Regions from separate parts of the Streptomyces sp. NPDC016677 genome, predicted to be linked through region 1. Evidence: riboswitches for the same ligand, from Rfam matches in the RefSeq annotation. Region 1 holds a riboswitch; the other holds the start of a gene.

What was found. Region 1 has a riboswitch for thiamine pyrophosphate ahead of thiO (glycine oxidase ThiO). Riboswitches for the same ligand answer to the same signal wherever they lie in the genome.
Region 2: it holds a riboswitch for thiamine pyrophosphate, as region 1 does, so the genes downstream of both, ACZ3IG_RS22270 (thiamine ABC transporter substrate-binding protein) here and thiO (glycine oxidase ThiO) in region 1, are expected to answer to the same signal.

Annotation. Positions count from the first base shown of each region.
Region 1 covers NZ_JBVHEO010000001.1:985,254-1,000,545, reverse strand. Annotated here, with positions in the region: gene ACZ3IG_RS04410 (NAD(P)/FAD-dependent oxidoreductase) at 1-1,035, opposite strand, end outside; gene ACZ3IG_RS04405 (avidin-fold protein) at 1,141-1,479, opposite strand; TPP riboswitch at 1,532-1,643, shown strand; gene thiO (glycine oxidase ThiO) at 1,650-2,957, shown strand; gene thiS (sulfur carrier protein ThiS) at 2,960-3,160, shown strand; gene ACZ3IG_RS04390 (thiazole synthase) at 3,166-3,960, shown strand; gene pknB (Stk1 family PASTA domain-containing Ser/Thr kinase) at 4,083-6,011, shown strand; gene ACZ3IG_RS04380 (deoxyribonuclease IV) at 6,085-6,969, shown strand; gene ACZ3IG_RS04375 (sulfite oxidase-like oxidoreductase) at 6,989-7,636, opposite strand; gene bfr (bacterioferritin) at 7,831-8,349, shown strand; gene ACZ3IG_RS04365 ((2Fe-2S)-binding protein) at 8,384-8,614, opposite strand; gene ACZ3IG_RS04360 (class II 3-deoxy-7-phosphoheptulonate synthase) at 8,777-10,129, opposite strand; gene ACZ3IG_RS04355 (trp operon leader peptide) at 10,226-10,282, shown strand; gene ACZ3IG_RS04350 (anthranilate synthase family protein) at 10,382-12,268, shown strand; gene ACZ3IG_RS04345 (2-hydroxyacid dehydrogenase) at 12,220-13,215, opposite strand; gene ACZ3IG_RS04340 (response regulator) at 13,361-14,008, opposite strand; gene macS (MacS family sensor histidine kinase) at 14,031-15,281, opposite strand.
Region 2 covers NZ_JBVHEO010000008.1:114,110-129,401, reverse strand. Annotated here, with positions in the region: gene pyrH (UMP kinase) at 1-536, shown strand, start outside; gene frr (ribosome recycling factor) at 666-1,223, shown strand; gene ACZ3IG_RS22285 (phosphatidate cytidylyltransferase) at 1,223-2,311, shown strand; gene ACZ3IG_RS22280 (hypothetical protein) at 2,388-3,128, shown strand; gene rlmN (dual-specificity RNA methyltransferase RlmN) at 3,149-4,255, shown strand; TPP riboswitch at 4,292-4,397, shown strand; gene ACZ3IG_RS22270 (thiamine ABC transporter substrate-binding protein) at 4,479-5,573, shown strand; gene ACZ3IG_RS22265 (ABC transporter permease) at 5,612-7,210, shown strand; gene ACZ3IG_RS22260 (ABC transporter ATP-binding protein) at 7,213-8,247, shown strand; gene ACZ3IG_RS22255 (maleylpyruvate isomerase N-terminal domain-containing protein) at 8,271-9,071, shown strand; gene ACZ3IG_RS22250 (LAETG motif-containing sortase-dependent surface protein) at 9,186-9,899, opposite strand; gene ACZ3IG_RS22245 (LOG family protein) at 10,062-11,189, opposite strand; gene ACZ3IG_RS22240 (VOC family protein) at 11,318-11,725, opposite strand; gene ACZ3IG_RS22235 (hypothetical protein) at 11,856-13,346, opposite strand; gene ACZ3IG_RS22230 (ABC transporter ATP-binding protein) at 13,328-14,113, opposite strand; gene ACZ3IG_RS22225 (aspartate aminotransferase family protein) at 14,304-15,292, opposite strand, start outside.

The DNA of each region.
Region 1 (15,292 bases):
GGCCGGGTGGTGCCCGGCGTACTGGACGAAGCGGCCGAACTGCTCGGACCAGAAGTACGGCACCGGGTCGTACACCGGCGGCGGCTCCCCGGTGGCGGCACCGATGATGTCGGCGGCCACCGTGCGCGGCCCCTGGAGGGCGTTGTCCCAGTGGTGCACGAGCAGCCGCTCCCCGTACCGGCCGGAGGGGAAGGAGGCGCAGTCGCCCACGGCGTGGACGTCGGGGGCGGAGGTGCGCAGGCGGTCGTCGGCCAGGACCTCGCCGTGGGGGCCGAGGACGATCCCGGAACCGGCCAGCCAGGCGGTGGCGGGCCGGGCGCCGATGCCGACGACGACCGCGCCGGCGGGCACGCGCGTGCCGTCGTCGAGGACCACGGCGCCCGGTTCGACGCGCTCCACGCGCGCGTGGGTGCGCAGGACCGCGCCCGCGTCGGCGTACCAGCCGGCCATCGGGGCGGCGACCTCGGCGGGCAGCGCCCCGGCGAGCGGCCGGCCGGCGGCCTCCACGACGGTCACCGCGCACCCGGCCTCCCGCGCGGCGGTGGCGAACTCCGCGCCGATCCAGCCCGCGCCGACGACCACGATGTCGTGCTGCCGGGCGAGCACCGGGCGCAGCCGCTCGGCGTCGTCCAGGGTGCGCAGCAGATGGACGCCGGCCACGCCCTCGGCGCCGGGCAGCCGCAGCGGCTCGGCGCCGGTCGCGAGGACCAGGGAGTCGTACGGCACCGGCCCCGCGGAGGTGTCCAGCAGGTGCTCGCCGGGGCGGACGCCGAGCGCCTCCCGCCCGAGCCGCAGCTCGATGCCGAGCGCCTCGAAGTCGACGTCGAAGGCGGAGCCCTCGGCGGTGCCCAGCAGGACGGCCTTGGACAGCGGGGGCCGGTCGTACGGCTGGTGCGGTTCGGCGCCGATCAGTGTGACGGTGCCGGTGAAGCCCTGTTCGCGCAGGGCGACCGCCGTCTGCACGCCGGCCATGCCCGCGCCCACGACGACCACGCGCCGCGCGGAGCCGCCTCGCTCCTGCGTCTGCTCGCTCACCCGATCACCTTAGACACCTGACTCACTGTCGGTCAGGGGGCACGTTCAGTGACCTGCTGCACACCTGCCGCGCACCTGCCGCACCTGCCGCACCTGCCCGCCCCGTCACCGGACCTGTTCCACCACGCTGGTGCCGCTGCCCTCCGCCGACTCCCACTCCCAGCTCTCCTCCAGCCGCACCCGCCCGTCCGGCAGGCCGACGACGTGCGACACGCAGTGCCCGCCGGCCGTGGAGCCGTCCGTCCTGAGCTGCACGTACCGGAAGTCGAGCCGGTCCCCCTCGCGCGTCCCCACCAGGTGCCCGCGGACCACATCGCCGCCGGCGTACTCGGCCCAGACGGCGCCGTCCCGCTCGTGGTAGGCGAAGCGGGTACGGGTGCCGACCTGGCCGGGTGCCTGGTCGGCGACCGGGGCGAACACGAGACCGTCGAGCGAACGTGCCACCGGCGGACACTCCCTTACAGAGGCGGACATCGAACCGTTAGGGTGGCCAACGTAAGGCACTCGCGGGAGCCCGGACGCACCGGGCTGAGAGGGAGGCTGGCGGCCTCCGACCGTACGAACCTGATCCGGGTCATGCCGGCGAAGGGAGGGGCTGGACGCCTATGTCACCCATGTCACCCGCGTCACCCACATCACCCGTGTCCGAGGCGTCCGACGCACCCGACGTCCTGATCGTGGGGGGCGGGATCATCGGCCTGGTCACCGCGTGGCGGGCCGCGCAGCGCGGGCTGGTCACGGCGGTGGTGGACCCGGCGCCGGGCGGCGGGGCCGCCCGGGTGGCGGCCGGGATGCTGGCCGCCGTCACCGAGCTGCACTACGGCGAGCAGACCCTGCTCGCCCTGAACCTCGCCTCGGTCCGCCGCTACCCCGCCTTCGCCGCCGAGCTGTCCGAGGCCACCGGGCACGACCTCGGCTACCGCCGCTGCGGCACCCTGGCCGTCGCGCTGGACTCCGACGACCGGGCGCACCTGCGGGAGCTGCACGCCTTCCAGCGGCAGTCGGGGCTGGAGTCCGAGTGGCTGTCGGGGCGCGACTGCCGGCGCCTGGAGCCGATGCTCGCGCCGGGCGTGCGCGGGGGGCTGCGGGTGGACGGCGACCACCAGATCGACCCCCGGCGGCTGGCCGCGGCGCTGCTGACCGCCTGCGCACGGGCGGGCGTGCGCTTCCACCGGACCACGGCCGAGCGGCTGACCGTCGTCCAGGACCGCGTCACGGGCCTCGTGACGGCCGACGGCACCGCCCTGGCGGCCGGGCAGGTCGTCCTGGCCGCGGGCAGCCTCAGCGGCCGTCTGGCGGGCGTACCGGAGGACGTGCTGCCGCCGGTGCGGCCCGTGAAGGGCCAGGTGCTGCGGCTCACGATGCCGCCGGGACGGCCGCCCCTGCTCCACCGCACCCTCCGCGCGGTGGTCCGCGGCAACCCGCTCTACCTGGTGCCCCGCGAGAGCGGCGAACTCGTCGTCGGCGCCACCAGCGAGGAGCTGGGCTGGGACACGACCGTCACCGCCGGCGGCGTCTACGAGCTGCTGCGCGACGCCCACGAGCTGGTCCCGGGCATCACCGAACTGCCCCTGACGGAGACCCTCGCCGGACTGCGCCCCGGCTCCCCGGACAACGCGCCGCTGCTCGGCCCGACCGCCCTGGACGGCCTGCTGCTGGCCACCGGACACTTCCGCAACGGCGTGCTGCTCACACCGGTCACCGGCGACGTCATGGCGCACGTCCTGACCACCGGCGAGCTGCCCGAGGAGGCCCGCCCCTTCACCCCCGGCCGGTTCGGCACCACCCAGGCACCCTTCCAGGCGCCCTTCCAGGCACCCTCCAAGGCACCCACCCGGGCAGCCACCCAGGCCCCCGTCCAGGCACCCGTCCAGGCACCCGCCTCCGCGACCGCCCCCGCACCCACGGAGCAGCCCGCATGAGCATCAGCATCTCGGTCAACGGGGAGCCACGCCAGGTGTCCCCCGGAACGGCGCTCGACACCCTCGTACGGACCCTCACCGAGGCGCCGTCCGGGGTGGCCGCCGCCCTCAACGAAACCGTCGTCCCGCGCGCGCGGTGGTCGGACACCGCGCTGTCCGACGGCGACCGCGTCGAAGTCCTCACCGCCGTGCAAGGAGGCTGAGCACCATGGCCGACGATCCCTTCGTCCTCGGCGGTACGTCCTTCACGTCCCGCCTGATCATGGGCACCGGCGGGGCGCCCAGCCTCGACGTGCTGGAGCGCTCCCTGGTGGCGTCCGGGACCGAGCTGACGACGGTCGCCATGCGGCGCGTGGACCCGTCCGTGCACGGGTCCGTGCTGTCGGTGCTGGAGAAGCTCGGCATCCGAGTGCTGCCCAACACGGCGGGCTGCTTCACCGCCGGGGAGGCCGTGCTGACCGCCCGCCTGGCGCGCGAGGCCCTCGGCACCGACCTGGTCAAGCTGGAGGTCATCGCCGACGAGCGCACCCTGCTGCCGGACCCGGTCGAGCTGCTGGACGCGGCCGAGACCCTGGTCGACGACGGCTTCACGGTGCTGCCGTACACCAACGACGACCCGGTGCTGGCGCGCAAGCTGGAGGACGTCGGCTGCGCGGCGGTCATGCCGCTGGGCTCGCCGATCGGTTCCGGGCTCGGCATCCGCAACCCGCACAACTTCCAGCTGATCGTCGAGCAGGCGCGCGTGCCGGTGATCCTGGACGCCGGGGCCGGTACGGCGTCGGACGCGGCGCTGGCGATGGAGCTGGGCTGCGCGGGTGTGATGCTCGCCTCGGCGGTGACCCGGGCGCAGGAGCCGGTCCTCATGGCGGAGGCGATGCGGCACGCGGTGGAGGCCGGCCGGCTGGCCCGGCGGGCGGGACGCATCCCGCGCCGGCACTTCGCCGAGGCCTCCTCCCCGACGTCCGGCATGGCAGCCCTGGACCCGGAGCGGCCCGCGTTCTGAGCCGGGAGGCGGCCGGCGACCGGCCGGCCGCCGCGTGGGGTGCGTCACAGGTCGGTCGCGGGAGCGCCCGGGCGGCGGTCGTACACAGCCGTCTGTCGGCGACGGCTCGTACACTCACCTGCGTGGACACGACCCTTCAGGACCCTCTGGTCGGGCAGCGGCTCGACGGCCGGTACCGCGTAGACGCGCGGATCGCGGTCGGCGGGATGGCCACGGTCTACCGGGCCGTGGACACCCGCCTGGACCGTGTGCTCGCGCTGAAGGTGATGCACCCGACGCTGGCGGCCGATGGCACGTTCGTCGAGCGGTTCATCCGCGAGGCCAAGTCGGTCGCCCGGCTCGCCCACCCCAACGTCGTCCAGGTCTTCGACCAGGGCACCGACGGGGGCTACGTCTACCTGGCGATGGAGTACGTCTCCGGCTGCACCCTGCGGGACGTGCTGCGCGAGCGCGGGGCGCTGCGGCCCCGGGCCGCCCTGGACATCCTGGAGCCGATCCTGGCCGCGCTAGGCGCAGCGCACCGCGCGGGGTTCGTGCACCGCGACATGAAGCCGGAGAACGTGCTGATCGGGGACGACGGCCGGGTCAAGGTCGCCGACTTCGGCCTGGTCCGCGCCGTCAACACGGTCACCAGCACCACCGGCGCCGTCCTGGGCACCGTCTCCTACCTGGCGCCCGAGCAGATCGAGCACGGCACCGCCGACCCGCGCGTCGACGTCTACGCGTGCGGTGTGGTCCTGTACGAGATGCTGACCGGCGCCAAGCCGCACCACGGGGACTCCCCCGCCCAGGTGCTCTACCAGCACCTCAACGAGGACGTGCCGCCGCCGTCCGCCGCCGTGCCGGACTTGGCGTACGAGCTGGACGACCTGGTCGCCGCGGCGACCGCGCGCAACCCCGAGATCCGCCCGCACGACGCGGTGGCGCTGCTCGCGCGGGCCCGCGAGGCGCGCGCGGCGCTCACCGCCGGCCAGCTGGACGCCGTACCGCCGCAGGCGCTGTCCGGCGCGCACGACAACGCGGACGACCGTACGAGCGTGATCCCGCGCGCGCTGACCATGATCCGTCCGCTGCCGGTGAACGAGGAGGAGGCGCCTGCCGCGGACGGCTACGACCGCACCAGCAGACTGGACCCGCCGCCCCCGCCGCGGCGCGGCCCCGGTCTGCGGCGCGGCCCGCTGGCGATCGTCGTCGCCGTCCTGCTGGCGCTCGGCGTCGGCGCGGGCGTCTGGTACATCAACTCGGGACAGTTCACCGAGGTCCCGCCGCTGCTGGAGAAGACCGAGGCGCAGGCCAAGGCCCGGCTGGAGAAGTCCGGCCTGGACGTCGGCGACATCAAGCACGCGTACAGCGACACGGTGGAGCGCGGCGCTGTCATCAGCACCGACCCGACGGCCGGCACCCGTATCCGGAACAACGACTCCGTGTCGTTCACCGTCTCCGACGGGCCGAAGACGGTCGAGCTGGCCGATGTGGAGGGCTACCGCCTGGACCGGGCCGAGTCCGTGCTGAAGGAGGACGGGCTGGAGCCCGGCATGGTCACCCGCGCCTTCAGCGACGACGTCCCCGAGGGCTTCGTGATCTCCACCGACCCCGGGGCGGGCACCACGGTGCGCGCCGGATCGGCCGTCGCCCTCACCGTCAGCAAGGGCCGGGCGGTGGACGTCCCGGACGTCACCGGCGACGACCTGGAGGACGCGCGCGCCGAACTGGAGGACGCCGGCCTGAAGGTGGAGGTCGCCGCGGAGAGGGTGAACTCCGACGACTACGACGCGGGCCAGGTCGCGCGGCAGTCGCCCGCCGACGGCGAGCGGGTCGCCGAGGGCGACACGGTGACGCTGACGGTCTCCGAGGGCCCGGAGCGGATCGAGGTCCCGGACGTGGTCGGTGACAGCGTCGACGACGCGCGGCAGGAGCTGGAGGAGGCAGGTTTCGAGGTCGAGGAGGACCGCGGACTGCTCGGCCTGTTCGGCGACACCGTCAAGAGCCAGTCCGTCGAGGGCGGTGACACGGCGCCGAAGGGTTCCAAGATCACCCTGACGATCCGCTGACGGTCGCACCGCCCGTCCGCTGAAGACGCGCCGGCGACCGCCCCGCGGCCGGCCTGGCATCCTGGACCAGGACATGAGCACACCACCTTCGCCCCCGCCCGCCCGCCGCAACCCCGTCGGCGCCCACGTCCCCGTCGCCGGCGGCCTGCACTCCGTGGGCCTGCCCTACGCCCGCGACCTGAAGGCCGAGGCCGTCCAGGTCTTCGTCGCCAACCCGCGCGGCTGGGCCACCCCCGTCGGCAACCCGAAGCAGGACGAGGCGTTCCGCGCGGCCTGCGCGGCGGAGTCGATCCCCGCCTACGTACATGCCCCGTACCTGATCAACTTCGGTTCGCACACCGAGGCGACCGTGGAGAAGTCGGTCGAGTCGCTGCGGCACTCGCTGCGCCGGGGCCGGGAGATCGGCGCCCTCGGCGTGGTGGTGCACACCGGCAGCGCGACCGGCGGCCGGGAGCGGGCGGTGGCGCTGGCGCAGGTACGGGAGCGCCTGCTGCCGCTCCTGGACGAGCTGACCCACGACGACGACCCGTACCTGCTGCTGGAGTCGACCGCCGGGCAGGGCGCCTCACTGTGCGCCCGGACCTGGGACTTCGGGCCCTACTTCGAGGCGCTGGACGCCCACCCCAGGCTGGGCGTGTGCCTGGACACCTGCCACATCTTCGCCGCCGGGCACGACCTGGCCGGCCCGGACGGCACGCGGCAGACCCTGGACCTGCTGGTGGACACCGTCGGCGAGGGCCGGCTGAAGCTGATCCACGCCAACGACTCCAAGGACGTGGCCGGCGCCCACAAGGACCGGCACGCCAACATCGGCGCCGGTCACATCGGCGAGGACCCGTTCCGCGAGCTGATGGCGCACCCCGCGACCGCGGGCGTACCGCTGGTCATCGAGACGCCCGGCGGCAAGGAGGGGCACGCGGCGGACGTGGAGCGCCTGAAGAAGCTCCGGGACGGCTGAGGCCCCGCGGCCGGGGCGCCTACAGCTCGGGCCCCTCCCCCGGCTCCTCCTGGTAGGAGTAGCGCTGCTCGCGCCACGGGTCGCCGATGTTGTGGTAGCCGCGCTCCTCCCAGAAGCCGCGGCGGTCGGCGGTCATGTACTCGATGCCGCGGACCCATTTCGGGCCCTTCCAGGCGTACAGGTGCGGCACGACCAGCCGGAGCGGGAAGCCGTGCTCGGCGGTGAGCAGTTCGCCGTCCTTGTGGGTGGCGAAGAGGGTGCGCTCCGCCGCGAAGTCGGACAGGCGCAGGTTGGAGCTGAAGCCGTACTCCGCCCACACCATCACATGGGTGACGGAAGGCGCGGGCGGGGCGAGGCCGAGGAGCGTACGGGCGGGGATGCCGCCCCACTCGGCGCCGAGCATGCTGAACTTGGTCACGCAGTGCAGGTCGCCCACGACCGTGGTGTACGGCAGGGCGGTGAACTCCTCGTGGTTCCAGCAGTGCTTCTCGCCGTCGGCGGTGGCGCCGAAGACCCGGAACTCCCAGCGCTCGGGCCGGAACTTGGGGACCGGCCCGTAGTGCGTGACCGGCCAGCCGCGCTGGAGCCGCTGCCCCGGCGGGAGGTCGGGCTGTGCCGCCCCTCTCGAAGCACCTTCCCCCGACTCGTGTCCCACCGGCTGACCCATGGCTCCATCCTGACAGACCGGGGCCGTTGTCCAAGAACGGGCCCATTTAAAGTCAGTCTTGAATTCCGGCAATAAGCCGCAAAATTTACTAAGCCAGGACTTACTTACTAAGTGCAGACTTACTGGACGATCTTGGGAACCAATGCAATCATGCGGCGCAACCTGCCAGTTTTCGTGTGGAAGGAGTCTCTGCGATGCAGGGCGACCCCGAGGTCATCGAATTCCTCAACGAGCAGCTGACCGCCGAGCTGACCGCGATCAACCAGTACTTCCTGCATTCGAAACTGCAGGATCACAAGGGCTGGACGAAGCTCGCCGAGTACACGCGTCACGAGTCCTTCGACGAGATGCGCCACGCGGAGGTCCTCACCGACCGCATCCTGCTCCTGGACGGTCTGCCGAACTACCAGCGGCTCTTCCACGTCCGGGTCGGGCAGACGGTCACCGAGATGTTCCAGGCGGACCGGGAGATCGAGGTCGAGGCCATCGACCGGCTGCGCCGGGGCATCGCGGTGATGCGGAGCAAGAACGACATCACGTCCGCGAACGTCTTCGAGGCGATCCTCGCCGACGAGGAGCACCACATCGACTACCTGGACACCCAGCTCGAACTGATCGAGAAGCTGGGCGAGTCGCTGTACCTGTCGACGGTGATCGAGCAGTCCCAGCCGGACGCGTCAGGACCGGGCACCGGCGGTTTCTCGACCCACTGAACAGGCTCCGCCGTCCGAGCCCCACCGAGGTGGCTCAGGCGGCTTCCGGAAGCTCCGCCGTCAGCGGGGTCGGCGCACCCTGGTCGATCAGCTGCCGGCGGGGGCAGGCGCCGCGGCCGAGCAGCGCCTGGATGCGCCGGACGCAGCCGCCGCAGTCGGTGCCGGCCTTGCAGGCGGAGGCGATCTGCCGGGGCGTGCAGGCGCCGGCGTCCGCGTGGGACTTCACCTGTTCCTCGGTCACACCGAAGCAAGAGCAGACGAACACGCGGTTCACCTCCCGGGCGGGGTCATGGTCGCGCCCTACCGGCCGTGCCGGTGAGGCAAACCTAACCTTACCCATCTCTCAGGTACCGCGACAGCGGCGGGGGCGCGGATCGTATGTGACCCGCGCCCCATTTGCTTCCGCTGCTTCCGCGAAGCGGCTGCCCTACTGGTCCCGGTACATCTCCGCCACCAGGAACGCCAGGTCCAGCGACTGGCTGCGGTTGAGCCGCGGGTCGCAGGCCGTCTCGTAGCGCTGGTGCAGATCGTCGACGAAGATCTCGTCGCCGCCGCCCACGCACTCGGTGACGTCGTCGCCGGTCAGCTCCACGTGGATGCCGCCGGGGTGGGTGCCCAGCTCCTTGTGGACCTCGAAGAAGCCCTTGACCTCGTCGAGCACGTCGTCGAAGCGGCGCGTCTTGTGGCCGGAGGCGGCCTCGAAGGTGTTGCCGTGCATCGGGTCGGTCACCCAGGCGACCGTGGTACCGGACGCGGTGACCTTCTCCACCAGCTCCGGGAGCTTGTCGCGGATCTTGTCCGCGCCCATCCGGACGATGAAGGTCAGCCGGCCGGGCTCGCGCTCGGGGTCGAGGCGCTCGATGTACTGGAGCGCCTCCTCGGCCGTGGTCGACGGACCGAGCTTGATGCCGATCGGGTTGCGGATCTTCGAGGCGAACTCGATGTGCGCGTGGTCCATCTGCCGGGTGCGCTCACCGATCCACACCATGTGCCCGGAGACGTCGTACAGCTGGCCCGTACGGGAGTCCACGCGGGTCAGCGCGGACTCGTAGTCGAGCAGCAGCGCCTCGTGGGAGGCGTAGAACTCGACGGTCTTGAACTCCTCCGGGTCGGTGCCGCAGGCCCGCATGAAGTTCAGCGCGTTGTCGATCTCCCGGGCGAGCTGCTCGTAGCGCTGGCCCGACGGGGACGACTTGACGAAGTCCTGGTTCCAGGCGTGCACCTGGCGCAGGTCGGCGTAGCCGCCGGTGGTGAAGGCGCGCACCAGGTTCAGCGTGGAGGCGGACGCGTGGTACATCCGCTTCAGCCGCTCGGGGTCCGGGATGCGGGCCTCTTCGGTGAAGTCGAAGCCGTTGACCGAGTCGCCCCGGTACGTCGGCAGCGTCACGCCGTCGCGCGTCTCGGTCGGCTTGGAGCGCGGCTTGGAGTACTGGCCCGCGATCCGGCCGACCTTCACGACCGGCACGGACGCGGCGTAGGTGAGGACGGCGCCCATCTGGAGCAGCGTCTTGAGCTTGTTGCGGATGTGGTCGGCCGAGACCCCGTCGAACGCCTCGGCGCAGTCGCCGCCCTGGAGGAGGAACGCCTCTCCCTTGGCGACGGCCGCCATCCGGGCGCGCAGCTGGTCGCACTCGCCCGCGAAGACGAGCGGCGGATACGACTCCAGCTCCGCAACGACTGCGCGCAGAGCCTCGGTGTCGGGGTACTCGGGCTGCTGCGCCGCGGGCAGGTCTCGCCAGGTGTTGCCAGCGCTCGCGCTGGTCTTAGCGTTCACGGTCACGACCTCAACATTACGGGGTGATGTCGGGCCCTCCGGCCGGTGACCAGAAAATGAGACGACGGATACGCAGCGTGGGCATGCGGTAGGGTGCGTGGCATGTTCGCGCATTCGACCCAGAACTGGTGGTGGACCGCTCCTGTGGCGGCCCACTGACTGCGCGTACTCACACTTCGCGAAGGCCGCCCGAGAGGCGGCCTTCGGTGTTTTCGGCTCCGGGTCCGTCTCTCCTTCACAGAAGGAACACGACGACCGATGGAACACCTGCTGGACCTCCTCGACGACCCCCGCCCCTTCGCCCTGCTGCGGCGCCGCACCCCCGGGCACGACCAGGACACGGTGGAACTGCTGCGCGGGCCGGTCGCGGAGTACGACCGGCTCGCCGGCCTCCCCGACGACTGCCTGGCGCTGATCCCCTTCCGCCAGATCCGCGAGCGCGGCTTCGACGTCCGCGACGACGGCACCCCGCTGCTGGCGCTCACCCCCGAGGAGCGGTACGAGATCCCGCTCGCCGCCGCCCTGGAACAGCTCCCCGCGCACGACGTCCGGGTCGAGGGCGGTGGCTTCGACGTCGGTGACGAGGAGTACGCCGGGATCGTCGGACGGGTGCTGGCGGAGGAGATCGGGCGGGGCGAGGGCGCCAACTTCGTGATCCGGCGGACCTACCGGGGCGAGATCCCGGGGTTCGGACGGGCCGACGCGCTGGCGCTGTTCCGGCGGCTGCTGGCGGGCGAGCGGGGCGCGTACTGGACGTTCGTGGTGCACACCGGGGACCGGACGCTGGTCGGAGCCAGCCCCGAGGTGCACGTGCGGATGCGCGGCGGCACGGTCGTCATGAACCCGATCAGCGGGACGTACCGCTATCCCGCCGAGGGCCCCACCCCCGAGCACCTGCTCGGCTTCCTCGCCGACGCCAAGGAGATCGAGGAACTGTCGATGGTGGTCGACGAGGAGCTGAAGATGATGTGCACCGTCGGCGACATGGGCGGCGTCGTCGTCGGACCGCGCCTGAAGGAGATGGCGCACCTCGCGCACACCGAGTACGAGCTGCGCGGGAGGTCCTCGCTGGACGTGCGGGACGTCCTGCGGGAGACGATGTTCGCGGCGACGGTGACCGGGTCGCCGGTGCAGAACGCCTGCCGGGTCATCGAGCGGCACGAGAACGGCGGGCGGGGCTACTACGCGGGGGCGCTGGCGCTGATCGGGCGGGACTCCTCGGGCGCCCAGACCCTCGACTCGCCGATCCTCATCCGCACCGCCTCCATCGACGCGGACGGGCGGCTGCGGGTACCGGTCGGGGCGACACTGGTGCGCGGGTCCGACCCGGCCGGCGAGGTCGCGGAGACCCACGCCAAGGCGGCCGGGGTGCTCGCCGCCCTCGGCGTGCGGCCGGGACGGCCCGGCCGGCCGACCACGCGGCCCGGGCTGGCCGACGACCCCCGGGTGCGGGCCACGCTGGACGGGCGCCGCTCGTCGCTGGCGCCGTTCTGGCTGCGGATGCAGGAGCGCTCCGGGGAACTGACCGGGCACGCCCTGGTCGTCGACGGGGAGGACACCTTCACGGCGATGCTGGCGCACGTGCTGCGCTCGGGCGGCCTGGAGGTGACCGTCCGGCGGTACGACGAACCGGGGCTGCGGGCGGCGGTGCTCGGGCACGATGCCGGGCCGGTGGTGCTCGGGCCGGGCCCCGGCGACCCCGCCGACCTGACCGATCCCAAGATGCGGCTGCTGCGCTCGCTCACCGCCGGCCTCGTGCGCGAGCACCGGCACGGGGTGCTCGGGGTCTGCCTCGGGCACGAGCTGATCGCGGCCGAGCTGGGGCTGGACATCGTACGGAAGGAAGTGCCGTACCAGGGGGCGCAGACGGAGATCGACCTGTTCGGGCGGCGGGAGACCGTCGGCTTCTACAACAGCTTCGTGGCGCGCTGCGACGACGAGGAGTACGAGGAGCTGACCGCGCACGGGATCGAGGTCAGCCGGTCGGCGGGCGGGGAGGTGCACGCGCTGCGCGGGGCCGGCTTCGCGTCCGTGCAGTTCCACCCCGAGTCGGTGCTGTCGCTGAACGGCGCGGCGGTGGTGCGGGAGCTGGTGGGTCAGCTGCGCGGCACCAGCACGTTCTCCGAGCGGCGGCCGGCCCGGTAGTCCAGGACGTTGCGCACCGTGGCGTCGACGATCTGGCCGACGGCGTCCTCGGTGTAGTACGCCTGGTGCGAGGTGACCAGGACGTTCGGGAAGGTGACGAGGCGGGCCAGGGTGTCGTCCTCGACGGCCGTGAGGGACTTGTCGAGGAAGAACAGGCCCGCCTCCGCCTCGTACACGTCCAGGCCGACGCCCGTGAAGCGGCCCGCGCGCAGCTCGCCGACGAGGGCTGCGGTGTCGACGAGGCCGCCGCGGCTGGAGTTGACCAGGATCGCGTCGTCCCGCATCGCCTTCAGGGCTGCGGCGTCGATCAGGTGGCGGGTCTCGGGCATCAGGGGGACGTGCAGGGTGACCAGGTCGGAGGCGGCGAGGAGTTCGGCCTTGGGGACGTAGCGCATGCCCAGCTCCAGGCAGGCGGGGTTCTCCGCCACGTCCCAGCCGAGCAGCCGCATGCCGAAGCCGTGGGCGATCCTGGCGAACGCCTCGCCGATCCTGCCGGTGCCGAGGACGCCGGCGGTGCGGCCGTGCATGTCGCGGCCCATCAGGCCGTTCAGGCGGAAGTCGAAGTCACGGGTGCGGGTGGAGGCGCGCACGATACGGCGGTTGACGGCCATCGCGAGCGCCCAGGCGAACTCGGCGACCGAGTACGGCGAGTAGGACGAGACGCGGGCGACGGTCAGGCCGAGGCGCTCGGCGGTGTCCAGGTCGATGTTGTTGAAGCCGGTGGAGCGCTGGGCGACCATCCGGGTGCCGCCCGCCGCGAGGATCTCCAGGACGGACGCGCCGAGGTCGGCGTTGACCGACGTGGAGACGGTCTCGTGCCCTGCGGCGATGGGGGCGGTGTCCTCGTTGAGGAAGACGTCGAGGCAGCGGACCTCGGCGCGGCCCGCGAAGGCCCGCTCGATGAGGGGCTGCTCGTCGGCCTGCACTCCGAAGGCGAGGATCTCCACGCGGACGCTCCCGTCTCGCTGGGCTGGTGCTCCCGAATATAGGGCGCCCGGCCGCGGGGCGCCCGGCGCGGCGGCGCCGCTCGGCCGGACGCGCGGGCCAGGCGCCGTCCGGACCCGCGGGTCAGGCGTCGTCCGGACCCGCGGGTCAGGCGTCGTCCAGACCCCGCTCTATCGCGTACCGCACCAGTTCCACGCGGTTGTGCAGCTGGAGTTTGCCGAGGGTGTTCTGGACGTGGTTCTGGACGGTGCGGTGCGAGATGACCAGGCGTTCGGCGATCTGCTTGTAGCTCAGGCCCTTGGCGACCAGCCGCAGTACCTCGGTCTCGCGGTCGGTGAGGCGGGGCGCGCCGGGGGTGTCGGTGTCGGGGGCGGGGGCCGGTTCGGAGGCGAGGCGGCGGTACTCGCCGAGCACCAGTCCGGCCAGGCCCGGGGTGAAGACAGGATCGCCGGCGGCGGTGCGGCGGACGGCGTCCTGGAGTTCGCCGGTCGAGGCGGACTTCAGGAGATAGCCGGTGGCGCCGGACTTCACGGCCTCCAGGACGTCGGCGTGCTCGCCGCTCGCGGACAGCACCAGGACGCGCACCCGGGGGTCGGCGCCGACGACCTCCTTGCAGACCTGGACGCCGGGCTTTCCGGGCAGGTTGAGGTCGAGGACGAGGACGTCGGGCGCGGCGGCCCTGGCCCGGCGTACGGCCTGGTCGCCGTCGCCGGCGGTGGCGACCACCTCGAAGCCGGACTCGGCCAGGTCCCGGGCGACCGCGTCGCGCCACATGGGGTGGTCGTCGACCACCATGACCTTGATCGGCCCCCGCTGTTCAGTCACGTCCTGCCGCCTTCCCCCGCGCGTGCGCGTGCGGCACGCCCGTCGCGTCCTTCGGTACCTTCAGCTCGACCTCCGTGCCCTGGCCCGGCACCGAGATCAGTTCGGCCGAGCCGCCGAGGTCGCGCAGGCGCCCCCGGATCGACAGGGCCACACCCATCCGTCCCTCGCCCTCGGCCTGGGCGAGGCGGCCCTCGGGGATGCCGGGGCCGTCGTCGCGGACGGTGACGATCACCTCGTCCGGCTCGTCCTCGACGAGGATCCACGCGCGCGCGTGCTCGCCGGCGTGCGCGCGGACGTTGTCCAGGGCGGCGCCAACGGCCGCCGCGACCTCCCGGGCGGCGGCGGGGGCCAGTTCCACGGGCGCTCCGGGCTCGGCGAGGCTGACGCGGGCGCCGGCGTACGGGGCGAGCAGGGTGCGCAGGTCGGCGGGGGCGTCCGGGTCCTGGTCCGCGGGTTCGTCGACGGCCCGTACGACGGCGCCCTCGGCGGCGTCCTCCGACACCCGGGAGACGGGGACCAGGCCGCCGGAGACGAGGGTGCGCAGGGCGATCTCCTGCTCGCCGGCCATCCGGCCCAGCTCGGCCGCCTCGCCGCCGAGGACGGCGCCGCGCCGCTGCACCATGGCCAGCACCTGGAGCACGCTGTCGTGGATGTCCCGGGCGAGGCGCTCCCGCTCCCGGGTGGCGGCCTCGATCTCCAGGGCGCGGGCGAGGGTGCGCTCGGAGGCGCGGGCGACCTCGACGACGTAGCCGATGGCGATGGCGGCCACCCAGACGAGCATGACGTTGTGGACGGTGTCACGGGCCGGGCTGCCGCGCTCGACCAGGTTGGCGGCGGCGACCAGGGTGGAGGCGACGGCGGCCCAGCGCCAGCCGCCCTTGACGGCGAAGGCGAGGACGGAGCCGGCGGTCCAAATCGACGGCAGGGTCGGACCGCCGGCCGTGACGCGCTCGTGGGCGTCGGCGAGCGGGGTGAGCAGGATGCCGGTGAGGGCGACGGTGAGGTCGAGGGTGAGGAACCGCTTGGTGCAGGCGGCGGCGTTCGCGACCCGCGGGAGGGTGGCGAGCGTCCAGCCGGCCAGGACGACGTAGTAGCCGACGGCGAGCCAGGGGCGGGTGAAGTGCTCGTAGGCGGAGGTGAAGAGACCGATCGCGTAGACCATGGTGAGCACGCGGTAGGCGGTCAGCGCGCGCCACAGGGGCTGCTCGACCGACATCCGCATGACCCGCTCGCGCCTGGCCATCTCCCCCACCC
Region 2 (15,292 bases), on a different contig from region 1:
GCATGGATCGCGCCCGCTCCGACTACATGGGCATGCTCGGCACCGTGATGAACTGCCTCGCCCTCCAGGACTTCCTGGAGAAGGAGGGCGTCGACTGCCGCGTGCAGACCGCCATCACCATGGGGCAGGTCGCCGAGCCCTACATCCCGCTGCGCGCCGTGCGCCACCTGGAGAAGGGCCGCGTGGTCATCTTCGGCGCCGGTATGGGCATGCCGTACTTCTCCACCGACACCACGGCCGCCCAGCGCGCCCTGGAGATCGACGCCGAGGCGCTGCTCATGGGCAAGAACGGGGTGGACGGGGTGTACGACTCCGACCCGAAGACCAACCCGGACGCGGTGAAGTTCGACGCCCTCGGCTACGGCGAGGTCATCACCCGGGACCTGAAGGTCGCCGACGCCACGGCGGTCACGCTCTGCCGTGACAACAAGCTCCCGATCGTGGTCTTCGAACTCCTGAAGGAGGGCAATATCGCCCGCGCCGTCAAGGGTGAGAAGATCGGCACGCTCGTGGGGGACCAGGACAGCCGTACCTGACCCCCTGGCCGGGGGATGGACAATGTCCTGCCGGTCGGGAACCGTGCAGGAAGAAGACGCGACGCAGCCGGCCGCCGCCCCACGCGGGGAACAGCGGCCGGGCCTACTCAAGACACGCAGGAGCAAGTGGTGATCGAAGAGAGCCTCCTCGAAGCCGAGGAGAAGATGGAGAAGGCCGTCGTGGTCGCCAAGGAGGACTTCGCCGCGATCCGCACCGGCCGTGCGCACCCGGCGATGTTCAACAAGATCGTGGCCGACTACTACGGCGCGCCGACGCCGATCAATCAGCTGGCCTCGTTCTCCGTGCCCGAGCCGCGGATGGCCGTGGTCACGCCGTTCGACAAGACCGCCCTGCGCAACATCGAGCAGGCGATCCGTGACTCCGACCTCGGCGTCAACCCGAGCAACGACGGCAACATCATCCGCGTGGTGTTCCCGGAGCTGACCGAGGAGCGCCGCCGCGAGTACATCAAGGTCGCCCGGGGCAAGGGCGAGGACGCCAAGGTCTCCATCCGCTCCGTGCGCCGCAAGGCCAAGGACGCCATCGACAAGCTGGTCAAGGACGGCGAGGTCGGCGAGGACGAGGGCCGCCGCGCGGAGAAGGAACTCGACGACACCACCGCGAAGTACGTCGCCCAGGTGGACGAGCTCCTCAAGCACAAGGAAGCGGAGCTGCTCGAGGTCTGATGAACGACTCTTCCTGGGGGGCGCCGCCACAAGCCGGGTACTGGGGGCCGTCCGAGCGGGGACCTGTCCAGGGGGCTGCCCCGGCGGGTCCCGCCTACGATGCGCAGTACGCGCAGCAGACTCGCCCCATGCCCATCGTGCCCGACGTACCCGACTTCGGCGGAGACCAGGATGACGACCGGGGGGCCGCTCGGCCGGGCGGGCCCCCGATCCGACAGGAACCCCAGCCCATGCAGGACGCCGCACCGCAGCCGGCGCCCCCACCGCAGAAGAAGAGCGCGGGGCGCGACCTGGGCGCGGCGATAGGGGTGGCCCTCGGGCTCGGTGTGGTGATCGTCGCGTCGCTGTTCTTCGTCAAGGCCGTGTTCGTGGGCGTGATCGTCGTCGCCGTCGTGGTCGGGCTGTGGGAGCTGACCAAGCGGCTGGACGAGCGCAAGGGCATCCACGCGCCGCTCGTCCCGCTGGCGGCCGGCGGCGCGGCGATGGTGATCGCCGGCTATGTGTGGGGCGCCGACGGCGCGTGGGTCGCCATGGCGCTGACGGCGCTCGCCGTCCTCGTATGGCGGATGGCGCGGCCACCGCAGGACTATCTGCGGGACGTCACGGCGGGCGTCTTCGCGGCGTTCTACGTGCCGTTCCTGGCCACGTTCGTCGCCATGATGCTGACGGCGGACGACGGTCCGTGGCGGGTGCTCACCTTCCTGATACTGACGGTCGTCAGCGACACGGGCGCCTACGCGGTCGGCTGGCGCTTCGGTAAGCGGAAGCTCGCGCCGCGCATCAGCCCCGGCAAGACCCGCGAGGGCCTGGCCGGAGCGGTGGCCTTCGCGATGGCCGCGGGCGCGCTGTGCGTGCAGTTCCTGATCGACGACGGTGCCTGGTGGCAGGGCCTGCTGCTGGGCCTGGCCGTCGCGGTCAGCGCCACGCTGGGCGACCTCGGCGAGTCGATGATCAAGCGCGACCTCGGCATCAAGGACATGGGCACCCTGCTGCCGGGCCACGGCGGCATCATGGACCGCCTGGACTCGCTGCTGCCCACGGCGCCGGTGGCCTGGCTGCTGTTGGTGATCTTCGTCGGAAGCGGCTGACCACCGCCGCCGCCGCGCTCGGGCTCCGTACCTCCTGGAGGACGGGGCCCGTCGCCGTTGCCCTACCCTGCGGTGTGTGGACGATCTCCTGGGACACGGACCGGCGGACGGCCGGGCGTACGAGGACGCCTACCGCACCTGGCGGTCGTCGCTGACGACGCTGCTGGCGGATGCCGCACTGCTGGCGCAGTGGCAGGAGCGCCGGTACCGGTTCGCCCACCGCGTGGGGTCCCTGCTGACCGAGGAGTACGGGGACAGCCCCGCCACCGCCGGCGCGGTGCTCTACGGGGTCTTCGCCTCCGGCGCGGGGCTCTGCTATGTGGGGCAGACACAGGAGGCCGGGCGTCGGCTGCGTGACCTTCCCGTGGGTGAGAGTCATCACCTCGCCAACACGGTGCCGCCCGAGGTGTGGGAGAGGGTCGTGGTGATCCGCTGGCCGCTGCTGCTCCCCGCGGCTCCGGCGGCCGAGCGGTCGGAGGTCGAGAAGATGGGCTCCGAAGTCTGCGGGCTGGCGCTGGAGCATGCTCTGCAAGTGGCGACGGCCCCGCCGCTGAACAGCCGCAGGCGGCGGACCTCCGGCGACTGGCAGCCGCGCAATCTCGCGCAGAGCCGTTCCCGCGGTGCGGTCCATGCGCCGCGCATACCGGACCTCGCGCGCCTCACCCTCGCCGCCTGGCGGGCGCTTGCCACGGTACGTGCGCCGGAAGGTTCGGCCGTGGTGGCCGACGGGGTCGGGCGGGTGGTGTTCCCGGCGGCGCTGCACGAGTTGCCCGGCGGTTCGGGGGCGCCACCGCGCGCCGCGGGGCACGCCAGTTGATCTGCGACACTGGTACAGCCATGCCTAAGCCCGGAGAACTCACTTTCGTCGCCCCGCGCGGAGCCAAGAAGCCGCCGCGGCACCTCGCCGACCTCACGCCCGCCGAGCGCAAGGAGGCGGTCGTCGCGGCCGGTGAGAAGGCGTTCCGGGCCAAGCAGCTGTCGCAGCACTACTTCGCGCGGTACGCGCACGACCCGGAGCAGTGGACCGACATCCCCGCCGGTGCCCGGGAGAAGCTGCGGGAGGCGTTGCTGCCCGAGCTGATGACCGTCGTACGGCATCTGTCGACGGACGAGGGGACCACCCGCAAGACGCTGTGGCGGCTGTTCGACGGGACGCTCGTCGAGTCGGTGCTCATGCGGTACCCGGACCGGGTGACCATGTGCATCAGCTCGCAGGCGGGGTGCGGGATGAACTGCCCGTTCTGCGCGACCGGGCAGGCGGGGCTGGACCGGAACCTGTCGACCGCCGAGATCGTGCACCAGATCGTGGACGGCATGCGGGCGCTGCGGGACGGAGAGGTGCCGGGCGGGCCCGCGCGGCTCAGCAACATCGTGTTCATGGGGATGGGCGAGCCGCTGGCCAACTACAACCGCGTGGTCGGGGCCATCCGGCGGCTCACCGACCCGGAGCCGGACGGGGTCGGGCTGTCGCAGCGCGGGATCACCGTGTCGACGGTCGGTCTCGTGCCGGCCATCCACCGGTTCGCCGACGAGGGCTTCAAGTGCCGGCTCGCGATCTCGCTGCACGCCCCCGACGACGAGCTGCGCGACACCCTCGTGCCGGTCAACACGCGGTGGAAGGTGCGTGAGGTGCTGGACGCCGGGTTCGAGTACGCCGCGCGGTCCGGGCGCCGGCTGTCGATCGAGTACGCGCTGATCCGGGACATCAACGACCAGGCGTGGCGGGGTGACCGGCTCGGGCGGCTGCTCAAGGGCAAGCCCGTGCACGTCAATCTCATCCCGCTCAACCCGACGCCGGGCTCGAAGTGGACCGCCTCGCGGCCCGAGGACGAGAAGGCGTTCGTGGAGGCGATCGCGGCCCACGGTGTGCCGGTGACCATCAGGGACACCCGAGGGCAGGAGATCGACGGGGCGTGCGGCCAGCTCGCCGCGAGCGAGCGGTAACCTGATCGACGTAGGACATCAGAAAAACACATCTTCATATTCCGACAGGGGAGCGCCACAGCGCTGAGAGTGCGGCACCGGCCGCAGACCCTCCGAACCTGGCCCAGGTCATTCTGGGTAGGGAGATCGGTCATCACTCGAGCTGTTGCGCCCTGCCCGGGACCCCCGACGAGGGGTTCCGGGCAGGGCCGCGTCTTCTCCTGGTCCACCCAGGAGGAATTCAGTGAGCATCACCAAAAGGGCCACCATCAAGAAGGCCACGGTCCTGGCCGTCGGGCTCGGTCTGGTCACGCTGTCCGCGTGCGGGTCGTCGTCCGGCGAGGGGGCGTCCGGCGACGCGAAGACCGTGACGCTGGTCAGCCATGACTCGTGGGCCGTGTCCAAGAGCGTCATCGCCGCCTTCGAGAAGCAGTCCGGGTACCGGGTGAAGGTCCTGGAGGACGGCGACGCCGGGCAGGCCGTCAACAAGGCGATCCTGACCAAGGACAACCCGCAGGGCGACGTCCTCTTCGGGGTCGACAACACGCTGCTCTCCCGCGCCCTCGACAACGGCCTGTTCCAGCCGTACGAGGCGAAGGGGCTGGACCGGATCGACGACGCCTACCGGCTCGACGGGGAGCAGCACCGGGTCACGCCCGTCGACTACGGCGACATCTGCGTCAACTACGACAAGGCGTACTTCAACGAGCACGGGATCGACCCGCCGGCCTCCTTCGCCGACCTGACCGAGCCCGCGTACAAGGATCTCCTCGTCACCGAGAACGCCGGGACCTCCTCGCCGGGGCTGGGCTTCCTGCTCGGGACGGCCGCCGCGTACGGGGACGACAACTGGCAGGGGTACTGGAAGAAGCTCAAGGCCAACGGCGTCAAGGTGGTCGACGGCTGGGAGCAGGCGTACAACGAGGAGTTCTCCGGGTCGGCCGGGGGCAGGAAGGCCGGCGGGGACCGGCCGCTCGTCGTCTCCTACGCCTCGTCGCCGCCGGTGGAGGTGGTCTACGCCGATCCGCGGCCGAAGACCGCGCCCACGGGGGTGGCGACCGGCACCTGCTTCCGGCAGACCGAGTTCGCGGGGCTGCTCGGCAACGCGAAGAACCCCGAGGGCGGCAAGGCGCTGATCGACTTCCTGATCAGCGAGAGGTTCCAGGAGGACATGCCGCTGAACATGTTCGTCAACCCGGTCGTCGACGGCGCCGAGCTGCCCGCCGTCTACACCGACAACATGCCGGACGTCGCCGATCCGCAGACCATGGCCCCGGCGAAGATCGCCGAGCACCGGGACGACTGGGTCAAGTCGTGGACCTCGCTCGTACTGAAGTAGCCGTGCGGCGGCGGTCGAACGGGGCGCGGCTCGCCCTGATGGCGGTGCCCGTCGCGTTCTTCGCCGTCTTCTTCGCCTGGCCCGTCGCCGCGATCGTCGGCCGGGGGCTGAAGGACGACGCCGGCTGGCACCTCGCCCGGATCGGCGAGGTGGTCGCCTCCTCCGACGTACGCCACGTGCTGTGGTTCACCACCTGGCAGGCGCTGGCCTCCACGGCGCTCACCCTGCTGATCGCGCTGCCGGGCGCGTACGTCTTCGCCCGGCTGGACTTCCCGGGCAAGCAGGTGCTGCGGGCGGTGGTGACGGTGCCGTTCGTGCTGCCGACGGTCGTGGTCGGTACGGCGTTCCTGGCCCTGGTCGGGCGCGGCGGGCTGCTCGACGACCTGTGGGGGGTGCGGCTGGACACCACCGTGTGGGCCATCCTGCTCGCGCACGTCTTCTTCAACTACGCCGTCGTGGTCCGCACCGTAGGCGGCCTGTGGGCGCAGCTCGACCCGCGGCAGGAGGAGGCCGCGCGGATGCTGGGCGCGTCGCCGTTCGGCGCCTGGCGCCGGGTCACCCTGCCGGCGCTGGCGCCCGCCGTGGCCGCCGCCGCGCTGATGGTGTTCCTGTTCACCTTCACCTCCTTCGGTGTCGTGCAGATCCTCGGCGGGCCCGCCTTCTCCACCCTGGAGGTGGAGATCTACCGGCAGACCTCGCAGCTCTTCGACCTCTCCACGGCCGCCGTGCTGACGCTGGTCCAGTTCGTCGCGGTCGCCGCCATCCTCGCCGTGCACGCCTGGACGGTGCGGCGGCGGGAGACCGCGCTGAAGCTGGTGGACGCCTCGGTCACCGCGCGCCGGCCGCGCGGCACCGGGCAGCGGGGGCTGCTGGCCGGGGTGCTGGCCACCGTCGTCGTACTGATCCTGCTGCCGCTGGCCGTGCTGGTGCAGCGGTCGGTGGACGGGGGTTTCGGCTATTACCGGGCCCTCACGCACGAGGACGGCGGCACCTTCCTCGTCCCGCCGATCGACGCCGTCGGCAACTCCCTCCAGTACGCCGTCGCCGCCACCGCCGTCGCCGTGCTCGTCGGCTCGCTGGCCGCCTTCGCGCTGGCCCGCCGGGACGCGGGCCGTCTCGTGCGCGGCTTCGACGCGCTGCTGATGCTGCCGCTCGGGGTGTCGGCGGTGACCGTCGGGTTCGGGTTCCTGATCGCGCTGGACGAGTCGCCGCTGGATCTGCGCTCGTCCTGGATGCTGGTGCCGCTCGCGCAGGCGCTGGTCGGGGTGCCCTTCGTCGTACGGACCATGCTGCCGGTGCTGCGGGCGGTGGACGGACGGCTGCGGGAGGCGGCGGCCGTGCTCGGGGCGTCGCCCTGGCGGGTCTGGCGGGAGGTGGACCTGCCGCTGGTGCGGCGGGCGCTGCTGGTCGCGGCCGGGTTCGCGTTCGCGGTGTCGCTGGGGGAGTTCGGGGCGACGGTGTTCATCGCGCGGCCCGACAACCCGACGCTGCCGGTGGCCGTGGCACGGCTGCTGGGACGGCCGGGGGACGTCAACTACGGGCAGGCGATGGCCCTTTCGACGATTCTGATGATCGTGTGCGCGGTGGCGCTGCTGGTCCTTGAGCGGCTGCGCACCGACCGGAGCGGGGAGTTCTGAGCATGCTGAGCCTTGAGGGTGCCACCGTCCGTCTCGGCGGGCGGGCCGTGCTGGACGCCGTCGGTCTGACGGTCGCCGAGCACGAGGTGGTGTGTGTGCTCGGGCCCAGCGGCAGCGGCAAGTCGACGCTGCTGCGGGCGGTGGCCGGGCTCCAGCCGCTGGACGCCGGGCGGGTACTGCTCGACGGGCGGGACCAGGCGGGCGTACCCGCGCACCGGCGCGAGGTCGGGCTGATGTTCCAGGACCACCAGCTCTTCCCGCAGCGGGACGTGGCCGGCAACGTCGCCTTCGGGCCCCGGATGCGGGGCGCGTCGCGTGACGAACAGCGGGGGCGGGTCGCGGAGTTGCTGGAGCTGGTCGGGCTGCCGGGGGCCGGACGCCGGTCCGTGGCCGCGCTGTCCGGCGGTGAGCAGCAGCGGGTGGCGCTCGCGCGGGCGCTGGCGGCCCGGCCCCGGCTGCTGATGCTGGACGAGCCGCTCGGCCAGCTCGACCGGTCGCTGCGGGAGCGGCTGGTGGTGGAATTGCGGGAGTTGTTCGGCCGACTGGGCACGACGGTGCTCGCGGTGACGCACGACCAGGGCGAGGCGTTCGCGCTGGCCGACCGGGTGGTGGTCATGCGCGACGGGCGGATCGCCCAGCAGGGCACGCCGCTCGACGTGTGGCAGCACCCGGCCGACGCGTTCGTCGCCCGGTTCCTCGGCTTCGACAACGTCGTCGAGGCGGCCGTCGCCGGTCGGGCCGCCGACACCCCGTGGGGCAAGGTGCCGGTGCCCGAGGGCAGCGCGCAGGGCACGCGTCCGGTACTGGTCCGGCCGGCCGGTGTGCGGCTGGTCGCCGCCGGTGAGGGGCTGCCCTGCACGGTCGCCGCCCGTACCTTCAAGGGCACCCATGTCGCCGTGCACCTCCAGCCCGCGCGGCCCGGGAGGCCCGAGGGCGTGCCCCGGCTGGAGGCGGCCTGTGCGCTGCGGGCCGCGCCGGAGATCGGGGAGCGGGTCGGGGTGGAGTTCGACGTGGCGGAAATCGTCGTACTCGGGTGATCACCCGCTCGTAGGGTGAGGGCATGACACTGCTCACACACGACCGTTACTGCGACGAGATCGCCCGTCAGGCGGGGAAGGTGGAGGAGCTGCTGACCGCCGGCGCCGACCTGGGCGCCACCGTGCCGACCTGTCCGGAGTGGACCCTGGAGGACCTGGTCCTGCACGTCGGCCGGGCCCTGTGGTGGACGGAGCACACCGTCCGTACCCGCGCGCGGGCGGAGGTCCCCATGGACCAGGTGTCCGGCGTCGAGGGGCCCGGGGTCCGGGGTGACGCCGCCGCGCTGGCGCAGTGGTTCGCGCGGTCCGCCGCCGCGGTGACCGGCGCGCTGCGGGCGGCCGGGCCGGACGCCTACGCCTGGTCGTGGATGGGGAGGCACGACGCCGCGTTCTGGGCCCGCCGGATGTGTCACGAGCTGATCGTGCACGGCGTGGACGGGGCGCTCGCGGCGGGCCGCGCGCCCGGGGCGCCGGCGTCCGAGGTGGCCGCCGACGCGCTCGACGAGTGGCTGGAGATCGTGGAGTTCGTGCAGCGGGCGCTGCCCGACGGGCCGGCGAAGGACCTGCGCGCCCCCGGCCGCACCATCCAGCTGCACGCCACCGACACCGACCCCGCGCTCGGCGCCGACTGGCTGATCGGCCTCACGCCCGACGGCGTCACCTGGCGCCGGGGCCACGAGGAGGCGACGGCCGCGGTGCGCGGGCCGCTGGCCTCCGTGCTGTACCTCTTCTACCGGCGGCTGCCGCTGGACGCGCCGGACCTCGAAGTGCTGGGCGACCGGGAACTGCTGGAGTTCTGGCTGGCGAAGGCGAGCTTCGGCTGACCGGGGCCGACTCGACAGCCGGCCCGGAGCCGGCATGACGGTGGCCCGCCCCCCCGGAGAACCTGGAAAAAAAGGGGGGACGGGCCACCACCCGTACTGCGGACTGATCCGTCGTCAGCTCTCGCTCTTCGCGCCACGGCGGCGCATGCCGAAGAACACCGCGCCACCGCCGACCACGACCAGAGCGGCCGCGACCCCGGCGATCACGCCGGTGTTGGAGTTGGCGCCGGTCTCGGCGAGGTTGGAGTCACCGGCCGCGGGCGAGGGAGCGTTGCTCGCGGTGTCCTCCGCCGGAACGGTGGACTCGCTCTCCGAGGCGGCCGGGGCCGACGGAGACGGGACCGGGGTCTCGGACTCCTCCTCGGCCGGGGTCGAGGAGGACTCGGACGGCGTCGGGGTCGGAGTCGGGGACTCCTCCTCCTCACCGCCGCCACAGGCGGTGGCCGGGGTGACGAGGTTCGGCTTGATGTCCTCGTCCACGTACGGCGCGGCCTTGACGTGGACGCGGTACTCCGTGCTCGGCTTCCAGTCCTCGGTGAAGGTGATGGTGGTGCCCTCGCGGGACCCCTTCACCTCCTGCTCGCCGACCTTTTCCTCGCCGCCGTCGCTCTGGCGGAAGACGGTGACGACGGCGTTGACGCCACCGGCGTCCACGTCGGTCACGGTGATGACGCCCTTGGTGCCGTCGCACGTGGCGTCGGCGCTGAACTCGCTGATGTTGCAGGCGAGTGCGTTGCCGGCGGCGCCGACGGCCAGGGCGACCGCGGCGGTCGCCACACCGAGGGCACGAACGCTACGGCGGGACGCCGCACTTCTGAGTATGGGCAGGGGCACGTTGGTCCTTTACCGGATGCTGGGTGCGGGGGGTTGCCCGGGACCGGTGGTCACACTTTCGCGACACCGCGGTCCCAGGAGACTCACAGGTCTATTGGCAGTACACCGGCAGTGTCAACGCGTAGAGACCAGAAGGGCATTGGCTTTGCCCTCTTATTAACCTCGAATAAGTTTCAGCGCCGCCGGGGCGTCCTCGATCCGGTCGACCAGGGTGATCCGGGACTCCATCGACCGCCCCCGGGCCAGCGCCCGCAGCAGCGGCCACGTCGGCAGCCGCTCGGTCCAGTGCGCCTCGTCCACCAGCACCATGGGCGTGGGCTCGCCGCGCGACTCGTAGTAGTTCGGCGTCGCGTTGTCGAAGATCTCCTGTACGGTTCCGGCGGCGCCCGGCAGGAAGACGACCCCCGCGTTGGAGCGGGCGAGCAGGCCGTCCTCGCGGGTGGCGTTGGCGAAGTACTTGGCGATGTGCGCGGCTAAGGCGTTCGGCGGCTCGTGGCCGTAGAACCAGGTCGGGATGCCGACCGAGGCGCCGCCGTCGGGCCAGCGCTCGCGCACCTCGAAGGCGGCCCGCGCCCACTCCTCGATCGACGGCGTGAACGAGGGGGCCTTGGCGAGCAGCAGCAGCGCCTCCTCCAGCATGGCGTCGGCGAAGGGGGCGGCGTAGGCGCCGAGGTTGGCCGCCTCCATCGCGCCGGGGCCGCCGCCGGTGGCCAGGGTGAAGCCGTCGCGGGCCAGTGCGCGGCCGAGGCGGGCCGCGCCGGCGTACGCCTCGGTGCCGCGCGCCATCGCGTGCCCGCCCATGACGCCCACCACCCGGGCGCCGGCGAGGAGTTCGTCGACCGCGTCGGAGACGGCGTCGTCGTGGACGGCGCGCAGCATGGAGGCGAAGATGTCGCCGTCCGCCTTGGTCCGCTGGAACCAGGCGTAGGCCAGCGCGTCCGGTGTCGTCCCGTAACCGTCGGACAGGCCGGCGTACAGGTCGTCCGGGGAGTAGACGGACGCGCGGTAGGGATCGAAGGGCAGTCCGGGCACGGGCGGGAACACCAGGGCCCCGGCGGCGCGGACGGCGGTGGCGGCCTTCTCGTCCATCGGGCAGCCGAGGAAGACGGCGCCGGCGGCCTCCACGGCCAGGAGTACGTCCGTACGGTCCGTCAGGTCGACGGCCTGGACGCGGTAGTGCGCGAGGCCCGCGCCGCGGGCAACGACCTCGTCGAACTCGACGAGGCTCTCTATCTCGCGGTCGTGGGCGGCATGGTACGGCTGGGCGGGTGTCAGGTCATCCACCCGCCCATGCTAGGCCTGTCGTTCGGATCAGGTCGCAGAGCATCGGCGGCGACTTCTCATGCCGGCGTGCGTGCCAGGCCCCGCGTCTGCGGGCCGGTGCGAACGACAGGCCTAGGGGCGGGCGGCTGTCAGCCCTCCACCGCGGCCGGGTCCATCCACACGACCTCCCAGGTGTGGCCGTCGAGGTCGTCGAAGGCGCGGCCGTACATGAAGCCGTGGTCCTGGGTCTCGCCGGTGACCGAGCCGCCGGCCGCGACCGCCTTCTCGACCAGCTCGTCGACCTTCTCGCGGCTCTCGGCGCTCAGCGCGAGCAGCACCTCGCTGCTCTTGCGGGAGTCGATGATGTCCTTCTTCGTGAACACGCCGTACTTCTCCGGGGTGTGCAGCATGACCACGATGGTGTCGCTGAGCGGGATCGAGGCGGTCGAGTCGTCGCTGAACTGGGCGTTGATCGTGTACCCCAGCTCGGTGAAGAACCTCTTGGAGGCGTCGAGGTCGTTGGTGGCCAGGTTCACGAAGATCATCTGCTGGTACATGCGGGCCTCTCCCGTCGGTGTCGTGCCGTTCGCAGGAGTAGACCGCGGACCGGGCGCGAACTCATCGCCGATCCGAAGATTTCTTCGATCTTTTTTGCGAGCGGTCCTTCTCGCGGGCGAGCGGTCCTTCTCACGAACGGGCCAGCGGCAGCGCCGCCAGCTCCGCGATCGCCAGCGTCAGCGGACCGAACACGGTCAGCAGGGCGACGGCGCGCAGCGCGGCGGCACCGCGCAGCACCGTGGCCGGCGCCCCGAGCCGCAGCAGTGCCGACGTGGCGTCGGCGCGGGTGTGCTTGGCCTCGACGGCGGTGGTCAGCAAGGTGGCCACCGCGCAGCCCGACACCAGGAGGGCGCCGAGGGCGCTGAGCGGGCCGAACGACGATCCGTCCGCGTCCCGCAGCACCGCCGCCGCGTAGGCCGCCGAGGCGACCGCGCAGAGCACGCCCAGGGGGCGGCCGAGACGGTGCGCCTCCTCCATGAGTCCCCGGCCGGCCAGCAGCCGCAGCGCACCCGGGCGGGCCGCCTGGAGCAGGCGCCCGCACAGATGGGTGAGGCCGGGGCCGGCGAGCGCCAGGCCGAGGGCGGTCAGCGCCCAGCCGACGAGCACACCGGCGGCGGGGGCGCCGGTGTCGCCGGCGCGGTCCGCCATGGCCTCCACGGCCAGACCGGCGGCCAGTACGGAGATGCCCCAGGGGAGGGCGGCGGTGGCCGGGCGGGCGGGCGCGGGGGATCGCGCGGTGCCTGCCGTGCCGTCGCCCGCGGTGGCTGGTGCGTGGCCTGCCGGGCCGGTGTGCGGGGCGGCCGGGGTGTGGTCTGCCGGGGCGCTGCCGCGGACGGCCTGTGCGGCGCCCGCCGGGCCGGTGTCCGTGGCCGCCGGTCCGTGGGCCGCCGAGGTCAGGACGCCCCCCGCCGGTGCCGGGGTGTCTCCCGCCCCGCCCGTGGGGGTGTCCGCCCCGGCCGCCGGGGCGGCGGCCGGGACGCCGGCGGGAACCGTCGCCCGGCGGGCGCCGAAGCGGCCGTACGCCCCGAAGGTCTCCCGCGCCGCCAGGCCGTACGCCCCGAAGCGCCCGTACCGCCGCCCCGCGCCGCCCGCCGGGGCGGACCCGGGTGTCTCACGCGGGCGCAGGGCCACGGCCACCGCCGCCGACGCCGCCACGGGCGTCAGCGCCAGCAGGGTCAGCACCGCCGGGACCGGCAGGGTCAGGCCCACGGCGCAGGTGTCGGCGAGGGCGCCGGTGACGGGCCGGCCCGCCAGGTCGCCGCGGAGCCGGAGGAGGACGAGCAGCGCCACGACCGAGCCGAGGACGCACGACGCGGCCGTGGTGGCCGCCGAGGCGGCCATCAGCCGGCCCGGTCCCAGGCCGACCGCCGACAGCCCGGTACGGGGCCGGGTGCCGGGGTCGGTACGGGCCACCGCGACCGCCAGGTACGCCGTGGCGGCGAGCGGCGCCGCGCACCAGGCCAGCCGGAGGGCGGAGTCGCCGACGGTGTCCGGGTGGGTCAGCGCGTGACCGAGGGAGCACAGCAGCAGGAAGCCGGTGCCCGCCGACGCGACCGCCACCAGCAGCCGGCGCAGCCGCACGGCGAGGCCCGCGGCGCGGGTCAGGCGGAGAGCGAGCACGCCGCCCGGCCTTCCGTTCCGGTGCCGCCGGCGGCCTCCGCGCTCTCCGCCACGTCGGTGACCGGGGGCAGGTGCAGGGTTCGGACCCGGCGTCCGTCCAGCAGGGTCACCGTGCGGTCGGCGAGGGCGGCGCCCTGCGGACCGTGGGCGGCGAGCACCACCGTGACGCCGTGCGAGCGGGCCGCCGTGGTCAGCGTGCGCAGCACCTGGGCGCTCTCGGCGCGGTGCAGCGGGGCGGTCGGCTCGTCGGCGAACAGCACCGAGGGGACGACGGCGAGCGCGCGGGCCACACAGACCCGCTGCCGCTCGGACCGCCGCAGTTCGTGCGGCCGCAGCCGCGCCCTGCCGTCGACGTCGAGGCGTTCCAGCCACTCCAGGGCGGCCTGCCGGGCCCGGCGCCGGCCGGTGCCGCGCAGCATCAGCGGGAGGGCGGCGTTCTCCCAGGCGGTCAGCTCGGGTACGAGCACCGGGGCCGGGTCGATCCAGCCGAACCGGTCCCGGCGCAGCCGCTCACGGGCGAGCGGGCCCAGGGTGTGCACCGCGACGCCGTCGAACCACACCTCGCCGCGCTGCGGCCGGTCCAGTCCCGCGAGGCACCGCAGCAGTGACGTCTTGCCGCTGCCGCGCGGGCCGCGCACGGCCAGGACCTCGCCCTTGCGGACGCCGAGGGAGACGCCCTGGAGCGCGGGGGAGCCGTCGTGGTGCTCAAAGTGCAGGGCGCTTGCCCGGATCACGTCGTTGTCCGGCTTGTCCGGCGGGGCCACCATCGGCGTACACCTCGTTCTGATCCGTTTCCCCGCCGTCCGTCCCCCTTCCGGGCGAACGAGGGCGGGGGCCGTCGGTCAGTGGCACGCTAGGGACTCCCCGGAGCCGCTGCGGACAGCACACAGCCCCGGGCCGCCGTTTCTCACTCGAACGGTCGGCGCCGGGGCCGCGGATGATCATGACGTCAGATGGTCACAGCTTGGTCCACGCCTCCGTCAGCGTCGCGCGCAGGATCTGCTCGATCTCGTCGAACGTCTCCTGGTTCGAGATCAGCGGCGGGGCGAGCTGGACGACCGGGTCGCCGCGGTCGTCGGCCCGGCAGTACAGGCCGTTGTCGAAGAGGGCCTTGGACAGGAAGCCGTACAGGACGCGCTCGGTCTCCTCCTCGTCGAAGCTCTCCTTGGTGTTCTTGTCCTTCACCAGCTCGATGCCGTAGAAGAAGCCGTTGCCGCGGACGTCGCCGACGATCGGCAGGTCGAGGAGCTTCTCCAGGGTGGCGCGGAAGGCGCCCTCGTTGTCGAGGACGTGCTGGTTGAGGCCCTCGCGCTGGAACAGGTCGAGGTTGGCGAGGCCGACGGCGGCGGAGACCGGGTGGCCGCCGAAGGTGTAGCCGTGCAGGAAGGTGTTGTCGCCCTTGTAGAACGGCTCGGCCAGGCGGTCGGAGACGATGCAGGCGCCGATCGGGGAGTAGCCCGAGGTCATGCCCTTGGCGCAGGTGATCATGTCCGGCACGTAGCCGAACTTGTCGCAGGCGAACGTCGTGCCCAGCCGGCCGAAGGCGCAGATGACCTCGTCCGAGACGAGCAGCACGTCGTACTGGTCGCAGATCTCGCGCACCCGCTGGAAGTAGCCGGGCGGGGGCGGGAAGCAGCCGCCCGCGTTCTGCACCGGCTCCAGGAAGACGGCGGCGACCGTGTCCGGGCCCTCGAAGAGGATCTGCTGCTCGATCTGGTCGGCGGCCCAGCGGCCGAAGGCCTCGGGGTCGTCGCCGTGGAGCGGGGCGCGGTAGATGTTGGTGTTCGGCACCTTGTGCGCGCCCGGCACCAGTGGCTCGAAGGGGGCCTTCAGGGCGGGCAGGCCGGTGATGGACAGGGCGCCCTGCGGGGTGCCGTGGTAGGCGACCGCGCGGGAGATCACCTTGTACTTGGTGGGCTTGCCGGTCAGCTTGAAGTACTGCTTGG